DNA from 2 places in the Streptomyces sp. NPDC002870 genome. Region 2 is predicted to be linked to the other one. Evidence: riboswitches for the same ligand, from Rfam matches in the RefSeq annotation. Region 2 holds a riboswitch; the other holds the start of a gene.
The links. Region 2 has a riboswitch for cobalamin ahead of ACFYWY_RS25160 (CbtB-domain containing protein). Riboswitches for the same ligand answer to the same signal wherever they lie in the genome.
Positions count from the first base shown of each region.

Region 1 (7,650 bases), on a different contig from region 2:
ACCATCCCGCCGTGGTACTGGAAGTAGTCGTCCGCGTCGACCAGATCGTGCTCGCGCGTGTCGACGTTCTTCGCGGCGACCGCGATCCGCCGGAACGCCGTCTCCATGTCCCCGCGCGCCGCCCGCCCTTCGAGCCCGCGGCCGTACGCATAGCCGCCCCACACCGCATACACCTCGGCGAGGTCGGCGTCCGAGCGCCAGTTCCGCGCGTCGATCAGCGGCAGCAGCCCCGCACCGTACGCCCCCGGCTTCGAGCCGAAGATCCGCGCCGTGGCCCGCCGCCGGTCCCCGTGCTCGGCCGTGTCCTCGTCCGCGTGCGCCCGTACGTAGTTGGCCTCGGCCGGTTCGTCCAGCTCCGCGACCGCCCGCACCGCGTCGTCGATGAGCCCCACCACATGCGGGAAGGCGTCCCGGAAGAAGCCCGAGATCCGCACCGTCACATCGATGCGCGGCCGTCCCAGCTCCTGCGCGGGCACGATCTCGAAGCCCGTCACCCGCCGCGACGCGTCGTCCCAGACCGGCCGGCAGCCCAGCAGCGCCAGGATCTCGGCGATGTCGTCGCCCTGGGTGCGCATCGCCGAGGTGCCCCAGACGGTCAGCCCCACCGACTTCGGGTACGCGCCGGTGTCCTGCAGATACCGCGCGACCAGCGAGTCGGCGAGCGCCTGGCCGACCTCCCACGACAGCCGGGACGGGATCGCCTTCGGGTCGACGGAGTAGAAGTTGCGTCCGGTCGGCAGGACGTTGACCAGCCCGCGGGTCGGCGATCCGGAAGGGCCGGCGGGCACATAGCCGCCGTCCAGCGCCCGCAGGATGTTGCCGATCTCGTCGGTCGTCCGGGCGAGCCGCGGCACGACCTCCTCGCAGGCGAAGCCCAGCACGGCGACCGCTTCCGGAAGTTCGACGCCGAGCACATCCCGTGCCAGCCCGGCCGCTGCCGAGACGTCCCAGCCGCGCTCCTCCATGCCCTCCGCGAGTCGCCGGCACAGCTGCTCCAGCAGATCGATGGCGTCTGCGCCCGTCCGCGCCGGCCCCTCGACCAGCTCCGTGAGCTCCACCGGCACCTTCACCGGCGCGCCGGGCTCGCCCAGCAGCTCCTTCTCCACCAGCCCGAAGTGCTCGGCGAGGCAAGCCCGCAGACCCGGCAGGGCATTGGCCTGACCGCCCCACACCTGGGACGCGCGCAGCACCGCCAGTACGAGATTGACCCGGGCCTCCGCCTCCGGCCCGCCGCCCAGGATGTGCAGACCATCCCTGATCTGTACGTCCTTGATCTCGCAGAGATAGCCGTCGATGTGCATGACGAACTCGTCGAAGTCGCCGTCGTCCGGCTGCTCGTCGACATGCAGGTCGTGGTGGAGCTCGGCGGCCTTCACGAGCGTCCAGATCTGCGCCCGTACGGTCGGGGCCTTGGTCGGATCGAGATCGCTGACGAGCGCGTACTCGTCGAGCAGCTGCTCCAGCTTTGCCAGATCGCCGTAGGTGTCCGCGCGCGCCATCGGCGGCACCAGATGGTCCACCACAGTGGCGTGACCGCGGCGCTTGGCCTGGGTGCCCTCGCCGGGGTCGTTGACGATGAACGGATAGACGAGCGGCAGTTCGCCGAGCACCGCGTCCGGACCGCAGCCCGCCGACAGGCCGAGGCCCTTGCCGGGCAGCCACTCCATCGTGCCGTGCTTGCCCATGTGGACGACCGCGTCGGCGCCGAAGGAATGGTCGAGCCACCGGTACGCCGCCAGGTAGTGGTGCGAGGGCGGCATGTCGGGGTCGTGGTAGATCGCGATCGGGTTCTCGCCGAAGCCGCGCGGCGGCTGGATCATCACGACGACATTCCCGAACTGGAGGGAGGCGAGGACGATCTCGTCGCCGTCGACGTAGAGCGAGCCCGGCGGCTCACCCCAGTGCTCCAGCATGCTGTCGCGCAGCTCCGGGTCCAGCTTGTCGAACCAGGCGCGGTAGTCGGCGAGCGGCACCCGCGCGGGGGCTGCCGCCAGCTGGTCCTCGGTCAGCCACTCCACATCGTGGCCGCCGGCGTTGATGAGCCGGTGAATCAGCTCGTCGCCGTCGTCCGGGTGCCCTTCGACGGCGTATCCGGCGTCACGCAGGGCGTCCAGGACCCGCACCGCGGAGGCGGGCGTGTCGAGACCGACCGCGTTGCCCACCCGCGAGTGCTTCGTCGGATAGGCGGTGAAGACGAGCGCGAGCTTCTTCTCCGCATTCGGCTTGTGCTTCAACTTCGCGTGGCGTACGGCGATTCCGGCGACGCGCCCGGCCCGCTCGGGGTCGGCGACGTACACCGGCACATCGTCGGGGCCCTGCTCCTTGAACGAGAACGGGACCGTGATCAGCCGCCCGTCGAACTCGGGGATCGCCACCTGCATCGCCGCGTCCATCGGGGACAGCGCCGCGTCCGAAGCCTCCCAGACGGCCCGCGACGAGGTCAGGCAGAGCCCCTGGAGGACGGGCACGTTCAGCTCGGCGAGCGCCCCGATGTCCCAGGCCTCGTCGTCCCCGCCGGCGCTCGCGTCACTGGCGCGCGTGCCGCCTGCGGCCAGTACGGTGGCGACCAGGGCGTCGGCCTTGCCGAGCAGCTCGTACAGTTCCGGGTCGGCGCCGCGCAGTGAACCGCAGTAGACGGGAAGGGCGTTGGCCCCCCGCGCCTCGATCCGGTCGCAGAGGGTGTCGACGAAGGCGGTGTTCCCGGAGAGCTGGTGTGCCCGGTAGAAGAGCACGCCGACACTCGGCCGCCCCTCGATGTACTCGCGCGTGCCGTGCACGCCCCACTCGGGCATCTTCCGCGGCTCGGCGAAGCCCTGGCCCGTCAGCAGAACGGTGTCGGAGAGGAACCTGGCCAGCTCCACCAGGTTGCCGGGGCCGCCCTCGACCAGATAGCGCAGCGCCTCGGCCACCACACCGGCGGGCACCGACGACTCGGCCATCAACTCCGCGTCGGGGACGGCCTCGCCGCCCAGCAGCACGGTCGGGATCCCGGACGCGCGCAGCGCGGCGAGTCCGTCCTCCCAGGCCCGCTTGCCGCCGAGCAGCCGCACGACCGCGACGGACGCGCCCGCGACGAGTGCGGGCAGCTCCTCCGTCACATCGATACGGGTCGGGTTGCCGATCCGGTACGGCGCGCCGGAGGCCCGGGCCGCCAGCAGATCCGTGTCGGCGGTGGACAGCAACAGCACGGTGGTCTCGGTGCTCATGGCGCTCCAGGTGCGATGAAGGGAAGTCCTGAGGGTGCGCCCGACTCGATGAGCCGTAGCAGCGCACCGGTGTCCGTGTGCTCTTCGATCAGATCGCCGAGGCGGTCGAGCTGTTCCTCGCGCAGCGCGCCGAAGCTGGTGTCCGGCGCGGGGACGAAGCGGCGGCCCGCCGTCCGGGCGACCTCGCGCAGGAAGGCACGGCGGAAGCCGTCGCTCTCCAGCGAGCCGTGCCAGTGGGTGCCCCAGACCGCCCCGACCCGGCAGCCGTCCAAGAAGGCCTCGCCACCGAGGACTTCGGCGACGCCGTGGTGGATCTCGTAGCCCTCCACCGGCTCGCCGAGCGCCTCGCCGACCGGGCGGGCAAGGGTCTTGCCGACCGCGAACCGGACGCGTACGGGCAGCAGTCCGAGCCCCTTGACGGCTCCGGCCCGCGACTCGACCTCGTCCTCGATGTGCTCGGCGAACATCTGGAAGCCGCCGCAGATGCCCAGTACCGGCCGGCCCTCGGCGGCCCGCCGCTTCAGCGCGTCCGCCAGCCCCCGCTCGCGCAGCCACTCCAGGGCGCGCACAGTCCCACGCGTGCCCGGCACGATCACCAGGTCGGCGTCGACGAGTTCATCGGCCCGGTCCACGAATCGCACCACGACGCCCGGTTCGGCCGCCAGCGCGTCCACGTCGGTGAAGTTGGACATCAGCGGCACGGCGCAGACCGCGACGCGCAGCACGTCCTCGCCGACGGGCGGCGCGACCACCGACTCCCGTACCGCGCCGCGCAGAGAGACGCGCAGCCCGTCCTCCTCGTCGATGCCGAGGCCGTGCGCGAAGGGCAGCACTCCGTACGTGCGCCGTCCGGTCAGCCCGTGCAGCATCTCCAGGCCCGGCTCGAGCAACGACACGTCGCCCCGGAACTTATTGACCAAGTACCCCGCCACCAGCGCCTGGTCCTCCGCGTCGAGCAGCGCCGTCGTACCGAAGAAGGAGGCGAAGACCCCGCCGCGGTCGATGTCCCCGACGACCAGCACCGGGAGCCGGGCGGCCCGCGCGATGCCCATGTTCACGATGTCCGTACGCCGCAGATTGATCTCGGCCGGACTGCCCGCCCCCTCGCAGATCACGGCCTCATACGTGCCCCGCAGTTCCTCCAGGCACTCCACGACGGTGGAGAGCAGCGCCTCCTGGCGACCTCCGTGGTAGCCGCGGGCGCTCAGTTCACCCACCGGCCTGCCCATCAGCACGACCTGGCTCGAGCGGTCGCTGCCCGGCTTGAGCAGCACGGGGTTCATCAGGGCGCTCGGCTCAACGCGCGCGGCCTGAGCCTGCATGGCCTGCGCCCGCCCGATCTCCGCGCCCTCGCGCGTGACGAACGAATTGAGCGACATGTTCTGCCCCTTGAAGGGCGCGACCTTCACCCCCTGCCGTACGAGCCACCGGCAGATGCCGGCCGTGACGACGCTCTTGCCCGCGTCGGAGGTGGTTCCGGCGACCAGCAGCCCCCCGGCCTTCCGTCTGCTCATCCCCGCCCCTTTCCGGCGCGCCGCGCGCGCAGCGCGTGCCCCGCCACGTGGCCCGCGGCGCAGGCCGCCAGTGTCAGCCAGCCGACGCGGCGCGAGAGCCGCACGGCACGTTCGATGTCGCCGAACTGCACAGGGCGGCCCGTGCCGTTGAGTACGGGACGGTGCTCGACGCGTCCGCCGTACGAGAGGGTTCCGCCCAGCCGTACGCCGAGCGCCCCGGCGAACGCCGCCTCCACCGGGCCCGCGTTCGGACTCGGATGCTTCTTCGCGTCGTCCCGCCATGCCCGTACCGCTCCGCGCGGGTTCTGCCCGGCGAGCACCGCCAGACCCGCGGTGAGCCGGGCGCCCGGCCAGCCGGCCACATCGTCGAGGCGGGCCGAAGCCCAGCCGAACCGCCGGTATCTGGAGGATTTGTGGCCGACCATCGCGTCCAGCGTGTTGACCGCCCGGAAACCCACCAGACCCGGCACACCCGCGAGCGCTCCCCAGACCAGCGCGCCCACCACCGCGTCCGAGGTGTTCTCGGCGACGGATTCCACCACGGCGCGGGCGATCTGCTGCTCGTCCAGGCTCTGCGGGTCGCGCCCGCACAGATGCGGCAGCCGCTCCCGGGCCACCTCCACGTCCCCGGCGGCGAGCGCGCCGCCGACGGCCCGCGCCTCGCGGCCCAGTGATGTGCCGCCGACGACGGCCCAGGTGGCGGCGGCGGTCAGCACGACGGACGCGGCGGAGCGGTCCCGGACCCCGCGGGCGAGGAGCGCGGCGGCAGCCGCGGCGCCCCCGGCGCACACGGCGGTGTGCAGCGCGCCCCAGCCGCGGTGGTCGCGCCACAGAACGCGCTCGACGGCGCCCGCCGCCCGTCCGAACGCGGCGACCGGATGCCCTCGGCGAGGGTCGCCGAGCAGCAGGTCGCCGACCAGGCCGGCAGTGGCGCCGTAGGCGAAAGTGACGTCGGCACGCATGGGTTCAGGCCGACGTTTCGCCTGGAAGGGCCCTCGTACTCACAGCGGGAAGTGAACCTGAACCGCAGCCGCGCATGGCGATATGTCCTCACTCAGGGTGTCCGCGCCCTGGTTCGACGTGACCGGCGGTGAGAGTTCCTGGCTTCCGGGGGATTGCTCCCCCGGTGACAGTGGCGGGACCGCGCCGGATTCGCACCGGCTTCCTCTTCTGCCGCCGTAGATGGCTTCGGCAGTCCACCACGTGCGAGAACGCCCGTCAACTCGCCTTTGACCTGCGGTGGGACAGTGTGCCGAGCCCCACATCGGCGGCACAGGGCGGCACACGAAAGGGCCGGGCCGGGTCACCCGAAGGGGTGCCCGGCCCGGCCTTGTGCTGAGTGAGCCGCCGTCAGACGACGATCAGATAGATCCCGTACGTCACGGCCGCCGCGCAGAGCGCGAAGCAGGCGTACGCGCCCGTGCGCGCCAGGGCCGCGGAGCCGCCGCCCCCTCCGGCCGCCGACTCCTGCTTGGTCAGGCCCACGATGCCCAGGGTGAACAGACCCACCAGGGCGACGGTGGCGACGAGGCTCACGCCGAAGACGGAGCTGAGTGCTGCCCAGTCGATGTTCATGCTGATCTGTCCTTATACCGTGGCCGGCTGCGTCGCCGGCTCCTCGGAGTCGGCCGCGTGGGGCTGAGCCGGGATGGTCGTCTTGCGGTCCTGCGTGGGCGTGCCGGCCGGCGGCGGGCTGACGGCCGCGATGGCGGCGGTCACCACACCGGCGGGCTCGGCGTCGCCGGCCACGTCGTTGACATTGGTGTGGTCGACCACCTGGCGGCGGGAGACGAACCAGATCGCGACGCAGGCGCCGATCAGGAAGGCGGCGACGGCCGCGACACCCCAGTCGCCCTGCTTGGTCACGAACTCCGAGCCCGCGGCCACCAGACCGGCGGCCGGCAGGGTCAGGCCCCAGGCGACGAACATCCGGGTGGCGGTGGACCAGCGGACCACGCCGCCCTTGCGGCCGAGACCCGCGCCCATCACGGCGCCGGAGCAGGAGTGCGTGGTCGACAGCGAGAAGCCGAGGTTGGAGGAGGCGAGGATGACGCTGGCCGCGCTGGTCTGGGCGGCGAAGCCCTGCTGCGGCTGGAGGTCGGTCAGGCCCTTGCCCATGGTGCGGATGATGCGCCAGCCGCCGAGGTAGGTGCCCAGCGCGATCGCGAGACCGGCGGCGAGGATGACCCACATCGGAGGGTTGGAGCCGGGGGAGAGCACACCGCCGGCGACGAGCGCCAGGGTGATGATGCCCATGGTCTTCTGCGCGTCGTTGGTGCCGTGGGCCAGGGAGACCAGGCCGGCCGAGGTGATCTGGCCGGCGCGGTAGCCCTTCGCGGTGGCCTTCTCGTCGGCGTTCCTGCCGATCCTGTACGTCAGCCGGGAGGCCAGGAAGGCCGCGATGCCGGCGACCAGCGGGGCGGCGATCGCGGGGATCAGCACCTTGGTGACGACGGTGCCGCCGTTGACTCCGCCGATGCCGACAGAGGCGATGGTGGCGCCGATCAGTCCGCCCATGAGGGCGTGCGAAGAGCTGGACGGCAGACCGATCAGCCAGGTCATGAGATTCCACAGGATGGCGCCGACGAGCGCCGCGAAGATCACCTCTGGTGTGATGCCGTCCTCGGTGACGATGCCGCTGGAGATCGTCTTTGCGACTTCCACGGACAGGAACGCGCCGACGAGGTTGAGCACGGCGGACATGGCCACCGCCGTCTTGGGTTTCAGAGCGCCGGTCGAGATGGTCGTCGCCATCGCGTTGGCGGTGTCGTGGAAACCGTTCGTGAAATCGAACACGAGCGCTGTCACGATCACAATCGCGAGCAGCAAGGTGATGTGTTCCATTTACCCAGGCAATCGTTCGACGTCAGTGGCCCGGCGAACGTAGTTAACCTGGATGAACGGAAGATGAACTGAGACGGGCGCTGCGG
Region 1 is NZ_JBIAPW010000013.1:162,733-170,382, forward strand. Features, by position in the region: gene cobN (cobaltochelatase subunit CobN) at 1-3,206, opposite strand, end outside; gene ACFYWY_RS18720 (cobyric acid synthase) at 3,203-4,720, opposite strand; gene ACFYWY_RS18725 (cobalamin biosynthesis protein) at 4,717-5,682, opposite strand; cobalamin riboswitch at 5,794-5,937, opposite strand; gene ACFYWY_RS18730 (hypothetical protein) at 6,071-6,295, opposite strand; gene ACFYWY_RS18735 (anion permease) at 6,308-7,564, opposite strand.
Region 1: linked by a shared signal. The riboswitch ahead of ACFYWY_RS18725 (cobalamin biosynthesis protein) and the one ahead of ACFYWY_RS25160 (CbtB-domain containing protein) in region 2 are both predicted to bind cobalamin.

Region 2 (7,650 bases):
GAGTTCGGCGAGTGGGAGAGAAGCGGGACGGGGGAGGGTCTCGGAGAGCAGGTACCAGACCGCCTGCCACAGGTTGTTCACCGAGTGCGCCGGTACGTCGACGCCGAGCGGCGCAATCGCCGCCTGCAGCAGCCGGTCCACGGCGTATCCCGGCTCCGGCGCACGGGCGGTCAGTTCGATCAGCTCCCGCAGCCGGCGTTTCTCCTCGGCCGGATACCCAGGGGTGGGGATGAGGTCGGCGACGGGCGGCCAGTGGCGGGCGAGCACCTGCGCCGGGATCATCCGGCCGTTACGCACCGTCTCGTCGTGTGCGGAGACCATTCCGACCACGGCGCCGTTCTCCAGCATGACCGCGGATCCGCTGAACCCGTACGACGGTTCCTGGCCGTGACCCGCCCAGAGTTCCAGCTGACTCCACTCATTGCCGATCAACTGGCGGGAGGTGGCGCGTAATTCACTCTGCACACCCTCCTCGCCGTACCCGGCGGGGAATCCGTACGCCACGAGTTTCGGCGTCGGCATCCGGTGCGGCTCGTCGAGGCCTGCGAAGGCGGCGGGTGCGATCCGAACGGGCCGGCCCAGTTCGAGTACGGCGACATCGCCCGGGTCCTGATTCCGGCCGGACCATGCGCCGCGCACCGCCACCGTCGCGCGAACCGGCTCCAGACCGGGCACGCCGGTGAAGACGATCTCGGCCGCGTCCTCCTGGCCGACGACATGCGCGCAGGTCAGCACGTGCCGGTCGGAGACGAGGAAGCCGGATCCCGCCACCGCCCCGCCCCGGTCGATGCGGGCGTGCCACGAGGGCGAATCCATCACTGCCCGACCGCGGTCTCTCCGGCCGGGTCGGGCGCGGCCGAGGACGGTCCGTTCCCCGGGGACCAGGAGAGCTTGACGGTCAGATGACCCTCGGCGGAGCTCTTGGCGATGACCGCGCCGGCTTCCGCCATGAGCTTCACGCCGAACTCCAGCTCCACGCCGTCCGGTTTGAGTGTCCCGTCCCTGAAGACCTTGAGTGCGGACTCGGCCGCGGAACGGATTCCCACCAGCGCGTCGTCGAACGTACGCCCCACTTGGGCGAGGGAGTTCTCGCCGCGCGAGACGAGCTTGGCGCCCGGCCCGTGCCGGTCGACCTCGACCGTGACCTGCGCACCGCTGTCCGTTGTGAACTCCATCAGTGCCGCCACGGCCGCCCCCCGAGAACGCTCGACTTCACGCAGATCGCCATTGTGGCCTACAGCGAGTGACGTTGTCAGGCGAGCTGCGTGAGTGGCAACGCCGTAGCCTCGACGGTGTGTACGAGGAATGGCCGTCGAGGCTCGAAGGCGCCATCGTCTGGACGCGCACGGTGTCGGCGGGCGCCGTGTATCCCGTGCTCCCCGACGGCTGCATGGACCTGCTGTGGGCCGACGGCCGCCTCCTCGTGGCGGGACCCGACACCCACGCCCACGCCGCCGAGGTCGATCTCGCCCTCGTGTACGCGGGAGTGCGCTTCGCGCCCGGGACCGCGCCCGCGTTCCTCGGGGTACCGGCGCACGAGCTGCGCGACCAGCGGGTCGAGCTCGCCGACCTGTGGGGCGGTGCCGAAGCGCGCCGGCTCACGGAGCGGATCGACGAGGCCGCGGACCCGGTGAAAGAGCTGGAGGCCGTGGCGCTGCGGCGCGCGGCCGCGGCCGGCCCGCCCGATCCGCTGCTGAGCGAGGTGGTGAGCCGCCTGAAGGCGGGCGGCACGGTCGCGGGCGCGGCGGAGGCAATCGGCCTCGGCGCGCGCCAGTTGCACCGCCGCTCCTTGGACGCCTTCGGCTACGGGCCCAAAACGCTGGCCCGGGTGCTGCGGCTGCAGCGTGCGCTGACGCTCGTACGGGAAGGTGTGCCGTACGCCGAAGCGGCACTCGCGGCAGGCTGCGCCGACCAGGCGCACCTCGCCCGCGAAATGCGCGAGCTGGCCGGAATCACCCTGGGTGCCTACTCGGCGCTGGCGAACAGCGAGACGGCACAGCCGTCAGGGTCCAGAACGACCGCGTAGCGCTGCCCCCAGAAGGCGTCCCAGGGCGGCAGATGCCCCTTGTAGCCGGCCTCGGTCAGCTCGGCGTACACCGAGTCCACCTCGGCGGGGCTGTCACAGAGAAAGGCGAGACCGAGGCGCTCGCCGCCGCCGGCGGGCCGGGTCCAGCCGGGGTCGAAGGAGCGGACGGTCTCCTCGGTGTCCCACAGCACGCGCAGCCCGCTCGGCAGCGTGGCCTCGGCGTGGGGCGCGGAGTCGGCTTCGGCGGGGATGTCCAGGCCGAGCCGTCGGTAGAAGGCGAGCGAGGCGGCCATGTCGGCGACGACGAGGCCGATCGCATCGAGTCGTGGAGTCATGACCTCACCGTAGGCAGGGCCGGACCTGCGGTCTTGAACGAATCGGACGTCCGCGGTCTCGCAGGACCCGGTTCCTCGGCCGTTGCTCGGGGGCCTCGGGCGTCATTGTTTCGTAAGGGGGCGGTGCCGTAGACCGTGCTCAGTACGAGGACACTGGCCTTATGCACAACATTCTGGTCGTCGACGACGATCCGACCGTAGCCGAGGTCGTCACGGGCTATCTGGAGCGCGCGGGCTTCACCGTGGACCGGGCCGCCGACGGGCCAGAGGCGCTCCGGCTCGCCGCCGCGCGGCTGCCCGATCTGGTCGTCCTCGATCTGATGCTGCCGGGCATGGACGGCCTGGAGGTGTGCCGCAGGCTCCGGGCCGGCGCGCGCGCCGCCGTGCCAGTGATCATGCTGACCGCGCGGGGCGACGAGGACGACCGGATCCTGGGGCTCGAAGTAGGGGCGGACGACTATGTCACCAAGCCGTTCAGCCCGCGCGAGCTGGTGCTCCGGGTCGAGTCCGTACTGCGCCGGGGCGGCGCGGCGGGGGAGCGGCGGGCGGGGCCCGAGCTGGCGGCCGCGGGCATCGTGCTGGATCCGGCGGCGCGGCGGGCCACCAAGGACGGGCGTGAACTGGGCCTGACCCTGCGGGAGTTCGACCTGCTCGCGCACTTGATGCGGCACCCGGGGAAGGCGATCGGCCGGGAGCGGCTGATGCAGGACGTATGGGGCTGGGAGTTCGGCGATCTGTCCACTGTCACGGTTCATGTGCGGCGGCTGCGCGGCAAGATCGAGGATGATCCGGCAAGGCCGCGGCTGATCCAGACGGTGTGGGGCGTGGGTTACCGCTTCGACGTGCCCAGGGACGCCTCCCCGGGCGAGGGCGCACCGCAGGGTCACGCACCGCATGGCCAGGGGCCGCACGGTGACGCACCGCAGGGTCACGCACCGCGCAACCACGTACCACGAAACGAGGTCTGATCACCGTGCGGGACATGCTCCTCATCGCGCTCTTCGCCTTCCTCGGGGCCGCCGCCGTCGGCCTCCTCGGCGCGCTGGTCCTGCGTCTGCTGCGTCATCGGTCCGTCGCCGTCTCCCTCACCGTCGTCGCCGCCGTCGCGGTCACCGCCATGCTCGCCGGGACGCTCGCGGTCGCCCAGGCCATGTTCCTGTCCGCGCACGACCTCACCGTCGTCACCACGGTCGTCGCGATGACGGCGGTCGTCTCGCTCGCCACCGCGCTGCTGCTCGGCCGCTGGGTCGTCGCCCGCAGCCGGGAACTCGCCCTGGCGGCACGCTCGTTCGGCGACGGCGGCTCCTTCGCCGCCCCCGACGGGGCGTCCACCGCCGAACTGGCCGCACTCAGCCGCGAACTCACCGCCACCAGCGACCGGCTCGCCGCCTCCCGCGAGCGAGAGCGCGCCCTGGAGACCTCCCGCCGCGAGCTCGTCGCCTGGATCTCGCACGATCTGCGCACCCCGCTGGCCGGGCTGCGCGCGATGTCAGAAGCCCTTGAGGACGGCGTAGTCCAGGATCCCGAGCGCTACTTCCGCCAGATCCGCACCGAGGTCGACCGCCTCAACTCCATGGTCGGCGACCTCTTCGAGCTCTCCCGCATCCACGCGGGCACGCTGGCCCTCACACCCACCCGGATGTCGGTGTACGACCTGGTCGGCGAGGCGCTCGCCGGGGCTGACCCGCTCGCCCGGGAGTACGGCGTACGCCTCGTCGGCGACCGTGTCGAGCCGGTCCCGGTCGAGGTGGACGGCAAGGAGATGACCCGAGTCCTGGCGAACCTCCTCGTCAACGCGATCCGCCGGACCCCGGCCGACGGCACGGTCGCCGTTGCCGCCGAGCGCCGCGAGGAGTGGGTGGTGCTGTCCGTCACCGACGGCTGCGGCGGCATCCCGGAGGAGGACCTGCCCCGTGTCTTCGACACGGGCTGGCGCGGCACGCAGGCGCGTACGCCCCCGGCCGGGGCGGGTCTTGGCCTCGCCATCGTCCGCGGCATCGTCGAGGCGCACGCCGGCCACGCCGACGTACGCAATGTGACGGGCGGCTGCCGCTTCGAGGTGTCGCTGCCCGCGGCTGCGGCCAAAGGCCGTTGAAGAGCCTCCGTGCAGCCACCTCGCGCACGCGCGCTTCTTCGTCGCTGTCGCGGACGCGGTGGAGGCGTCTGCGGGACGACTGGGGCTTCACCCCGGACCCCGGACGCCCCGAGGCGCGGGGGCCGGGGCGGAGCCCCGGAAACAAGCCTCTTGGAGGTCCCCCCCACGCCCCGCCAGGGCGTAGGGGGAGGGTCTGGGGCTGAGCCCCCGGCTCGGTCAGTTCGCGGCGGCTGTCGCCCGCGATGCGGTGCCCTTCCCGTCCGCCGCCGTCGCGGTCCCCGGTGTGAGGAGCCGCTCAGCGAGGTACCCGAAGACCAGTCCGAAGCAGGTCCACAGGGTGACCTGGATGGCGAGCGTGGCCAGCCGGAACTCCCAGACCACGGTTGCCGGGAAGCCCTTCGGCACCTCGTTGAACGAGGGCAGGAAGGCGAAGGCGAGACCGGCGGCGACGACGAACGCGGCCGCCGCGGCGATGGACGCGTTCCAGTTGCCGAGGCGGGGAGCCAGGCGCCTGCCGAGGATCACCGCGGCGACCGTGAGCAGGACGCTGAGCAGGATCATCAGGAAGTACAGCGTTGTGCGTTGGCCGATCGTGTCGGGGTCACCGACGGCCGGCGGGTTCGGCGGGTACTTGAGGAACGGCACGACGTACACGCTCAGCAGCGCGCCGAGGGCGACCAGCAGGGCCGTGGCGCGCGGGCCGAACCGGCCGATGCGGCCGAGCGCGACAGCGAACGCGAGGGCGGCGATGCCGCCGATCGCGACGCCGAAGACCACTACGCCGGTGGCGAGACCGCCCGTGGACTGCATGGTGCGGCTGACGAGTTCCTCGCCGCCGTGCTCGTGGCTGTGGCTCTCCTCGAACGCGATGGCGGCGTCCACAGGGGACTCACCGAGCAGATACGCGACGACGAGAGCGAAGACGCCGGCGACCAGGCCCGCGAGCATGCCGCGGCCGAGCAGGCCTCTGACAGAAATGGAGTTCATGGTGTTTCCCCTGAGCTTTGAAGAAGTACTAGTGGCAGGGGAAGCCGAGCAGATGGCGTCCGTCGTGGACCCACTCGTGGACGTTCTCGCCGGAGATGAGCGAGGTGGCGCCCTGCTCGGCGCCGACGAAGTAGAGCAGAACCAGCATCAGAACGCCGAAGAAGAGCGCCCACGGGGCGATGGCCTTGAGCGAGATGGGGGTGATGGCCGGTGCGGCGGTGGCGGGCGCGGCAGAATGTGCCATGGCAGAACCTCCTGGGGGAACACGCGTCCCGATCGTGGTGCCTGAGACGAAGGTGCTGGGTCTGACTTCCCGCGGGGAGCGGGTACACAGTGGCGCGACCGTGCCGGATTCTCACCGGACTTCCGTCACACCTTCGTCATGTCCACGAGACCGTACCGCTTGCGGGCCTGCGCCGCTACGGCGCAGGGGCGCGTGACCGGGCGCCCGAACGCCCATGATGTGCTTGTTCCTTGGCCGCGAGGGAGAAGCGAGCGCACGGCATGACAGTACGGGTGATGTTGGTCTCACCGGCGACGAACGCGGCGCTGCGCGAGGCCCGCTTCGACGGCGACGCGCCGCTGGACGAGTCGGGAGCGCGCCGCGCCCGCGCCGCCGCGGGTGCGCTGCCGCGCGCGGACCGGCTGTTGAGCGGCCCGTCCGCGCGCTGCCGGGAGACAGCAGCCGAGTTGGGCCTGCGGGCGGAGCCTGCCGAGGCCCTCGGCGAGTGGGACCTGGGCCGCTGGCGTGGGCGACGACTGGACGAAGTGAGCGCGAGCGAGCCGGAGTCGGTGTCTGCGTGGCTCAGTGACCCGTCGTGCGCACCGCACGGCGGCGAGTCGCTGCGGTCGCTGTGCGCGCGGGTGGGCGCGTGGCTGGAGTCGCTCCCGCCCGACGCCGGCCGTGTCCTCGCGGTCGTCGACCCGGCGGTGACGCGGGCGGCGATCGTGCAGGCGCTGTCCCTGCCACCGGAGGCGTTCTGGCGCCTGGACGTCGCCCCCCTGACCCTGACGGAACTCACCGGGCGCGGCGGCCGCTGGAACATGAAGTGCGGACGCCCGCTGGGCCCGGAAGGCGGCTGACGCCCGCGCTCACGGCTCCTCGGCCGGCAGCGGCTGTTCCGTCCAGATGACCTTGCCGTCCGGGGTGTACCGCGTGCCCCAGCGCTCCGCGAACTGGGCGACCAGGAACAGCCCCCGGCCGCCCTCGTCCGTGGTCGCCGCCTGGCGCAGGTGCGGGGACGTGCTGCTGTGGTCCGAGACCTCGCAGATCAGCGAGCGGTCACGGATCAGCCGTACGCGGATCGGGCCCGTGGCGTACCGGATCGCGTTGGTGACCAGCTCGCTGAGGATCAGCTCCGTCGTGAAGGCCTCCTCCTCCAGACCCCACTCGGCCAGCTTGCGGGAGACGTCGGACCGCACCCGTCCCACGGCCGACGGGTCGGGCGGCACGTCCCAGTCGGTCACCCGGCTGGAGTCCAGGATGCGCGTACGGCCGACGAGCAGCGCCATGTCGTCGCGCGGGGTTTCCGGCAGCAGCTCCTTCAGCACCGCCTCGCAGGTTTCCTCCGGGCTCTGGTCCGCGTGCTCCCCCAGTGTCTGGCGCAGCAGCGCCAGGCCGTCGTCGATGTCGCGGTCGCGGTCCTCGATGAGCCCGTCCGTGTACAGCACCAGGCGGCTGTCCTCGGGCAGCTGAAGGTCCAGGGTCTCGAAGGGCAGCCCGCCGAGCCCGAGCGGCGGGCCGCCCGGCACATCGGCGAAGACCGCGGTGCCGTCCGGGTGGACGACGACAGGCTGGAGATGGCCGGCCCGTGACATCGTGCAGTGTCCGGACACCGGGTTGTAGATCGCGTAGATGCAGGTGGCTCCGGTGACCCCCTCCCTGCCCTCCGTGCCGTCCACGGTCTCTTCCTGGTCGATGCGGGCGACCAGCTCGTCGAGGTGCCACAGGAGCTCGTCGGGCGGTAGGTCCAGGCTGGAGAAGTTGTGCACCGCGGTCCGCAGCCTGCCCATGGTCGCCGCGGCGTGCAGGCCGTGGCCCACGACGTCGCCCACCACAAGCGCCACCCGGGCCCCCGGCAGCGGGATGATGTCGAACCAGTCCCCGCCGACGCCGCCGAGCCCGCCGAGCCCGGCCTGCGCGGGCCGGTAGCGGTAGGCGACGTCGATGGCGTTCTGCTCGGGCAGTCCGCGCGGCAGCAGACTGC
Region 2 is NZ_JBIAPW010000023.1:30,559-38,208, forward strand. Features, by position in the region: gene ACFYWY_RS25125 (trypsin-like peptidase domain-containing protein) at 1-816, opposite strand, end outside; gene ACFYWY_RS25130 (CU044_2847 family protein) at 816-1,187, opposite strand; gene ACFYWY_RS25135 (DUF6597 domain-containing transcriptional factor) at 1,295-2,026, shown strand; gene ACFYWY_RS25140 (VOC family protein) at 1,966-2,361, opposite strand; gene ACFYWY_RS25145 (response regulator transcription factor) at 2,523-3,329, shown strand; gene ACFYWY_RS25150 (sensor histidine kinase) at 3,335-4,456, shown strand; gene ACFYWY_RS25155 (CbtA family protein) at 4,673-5,443, opposite strand; gene ACFYWY_RS25160 (CbtB-domain containing protein) at 5,472-5,687, opposite strand; adenosylcobalamin (AdoCbl) riboswitch at 5,733-5,825, opposite strand; gene ACFYWY_RS25165 (histidine phosphatase family protein) at 5,948-6,526, shown strand; gene ACFYWY_RS25170 (SpoIIE family protein phosphatase) at 6,536-7,650, opposite strand, start outside.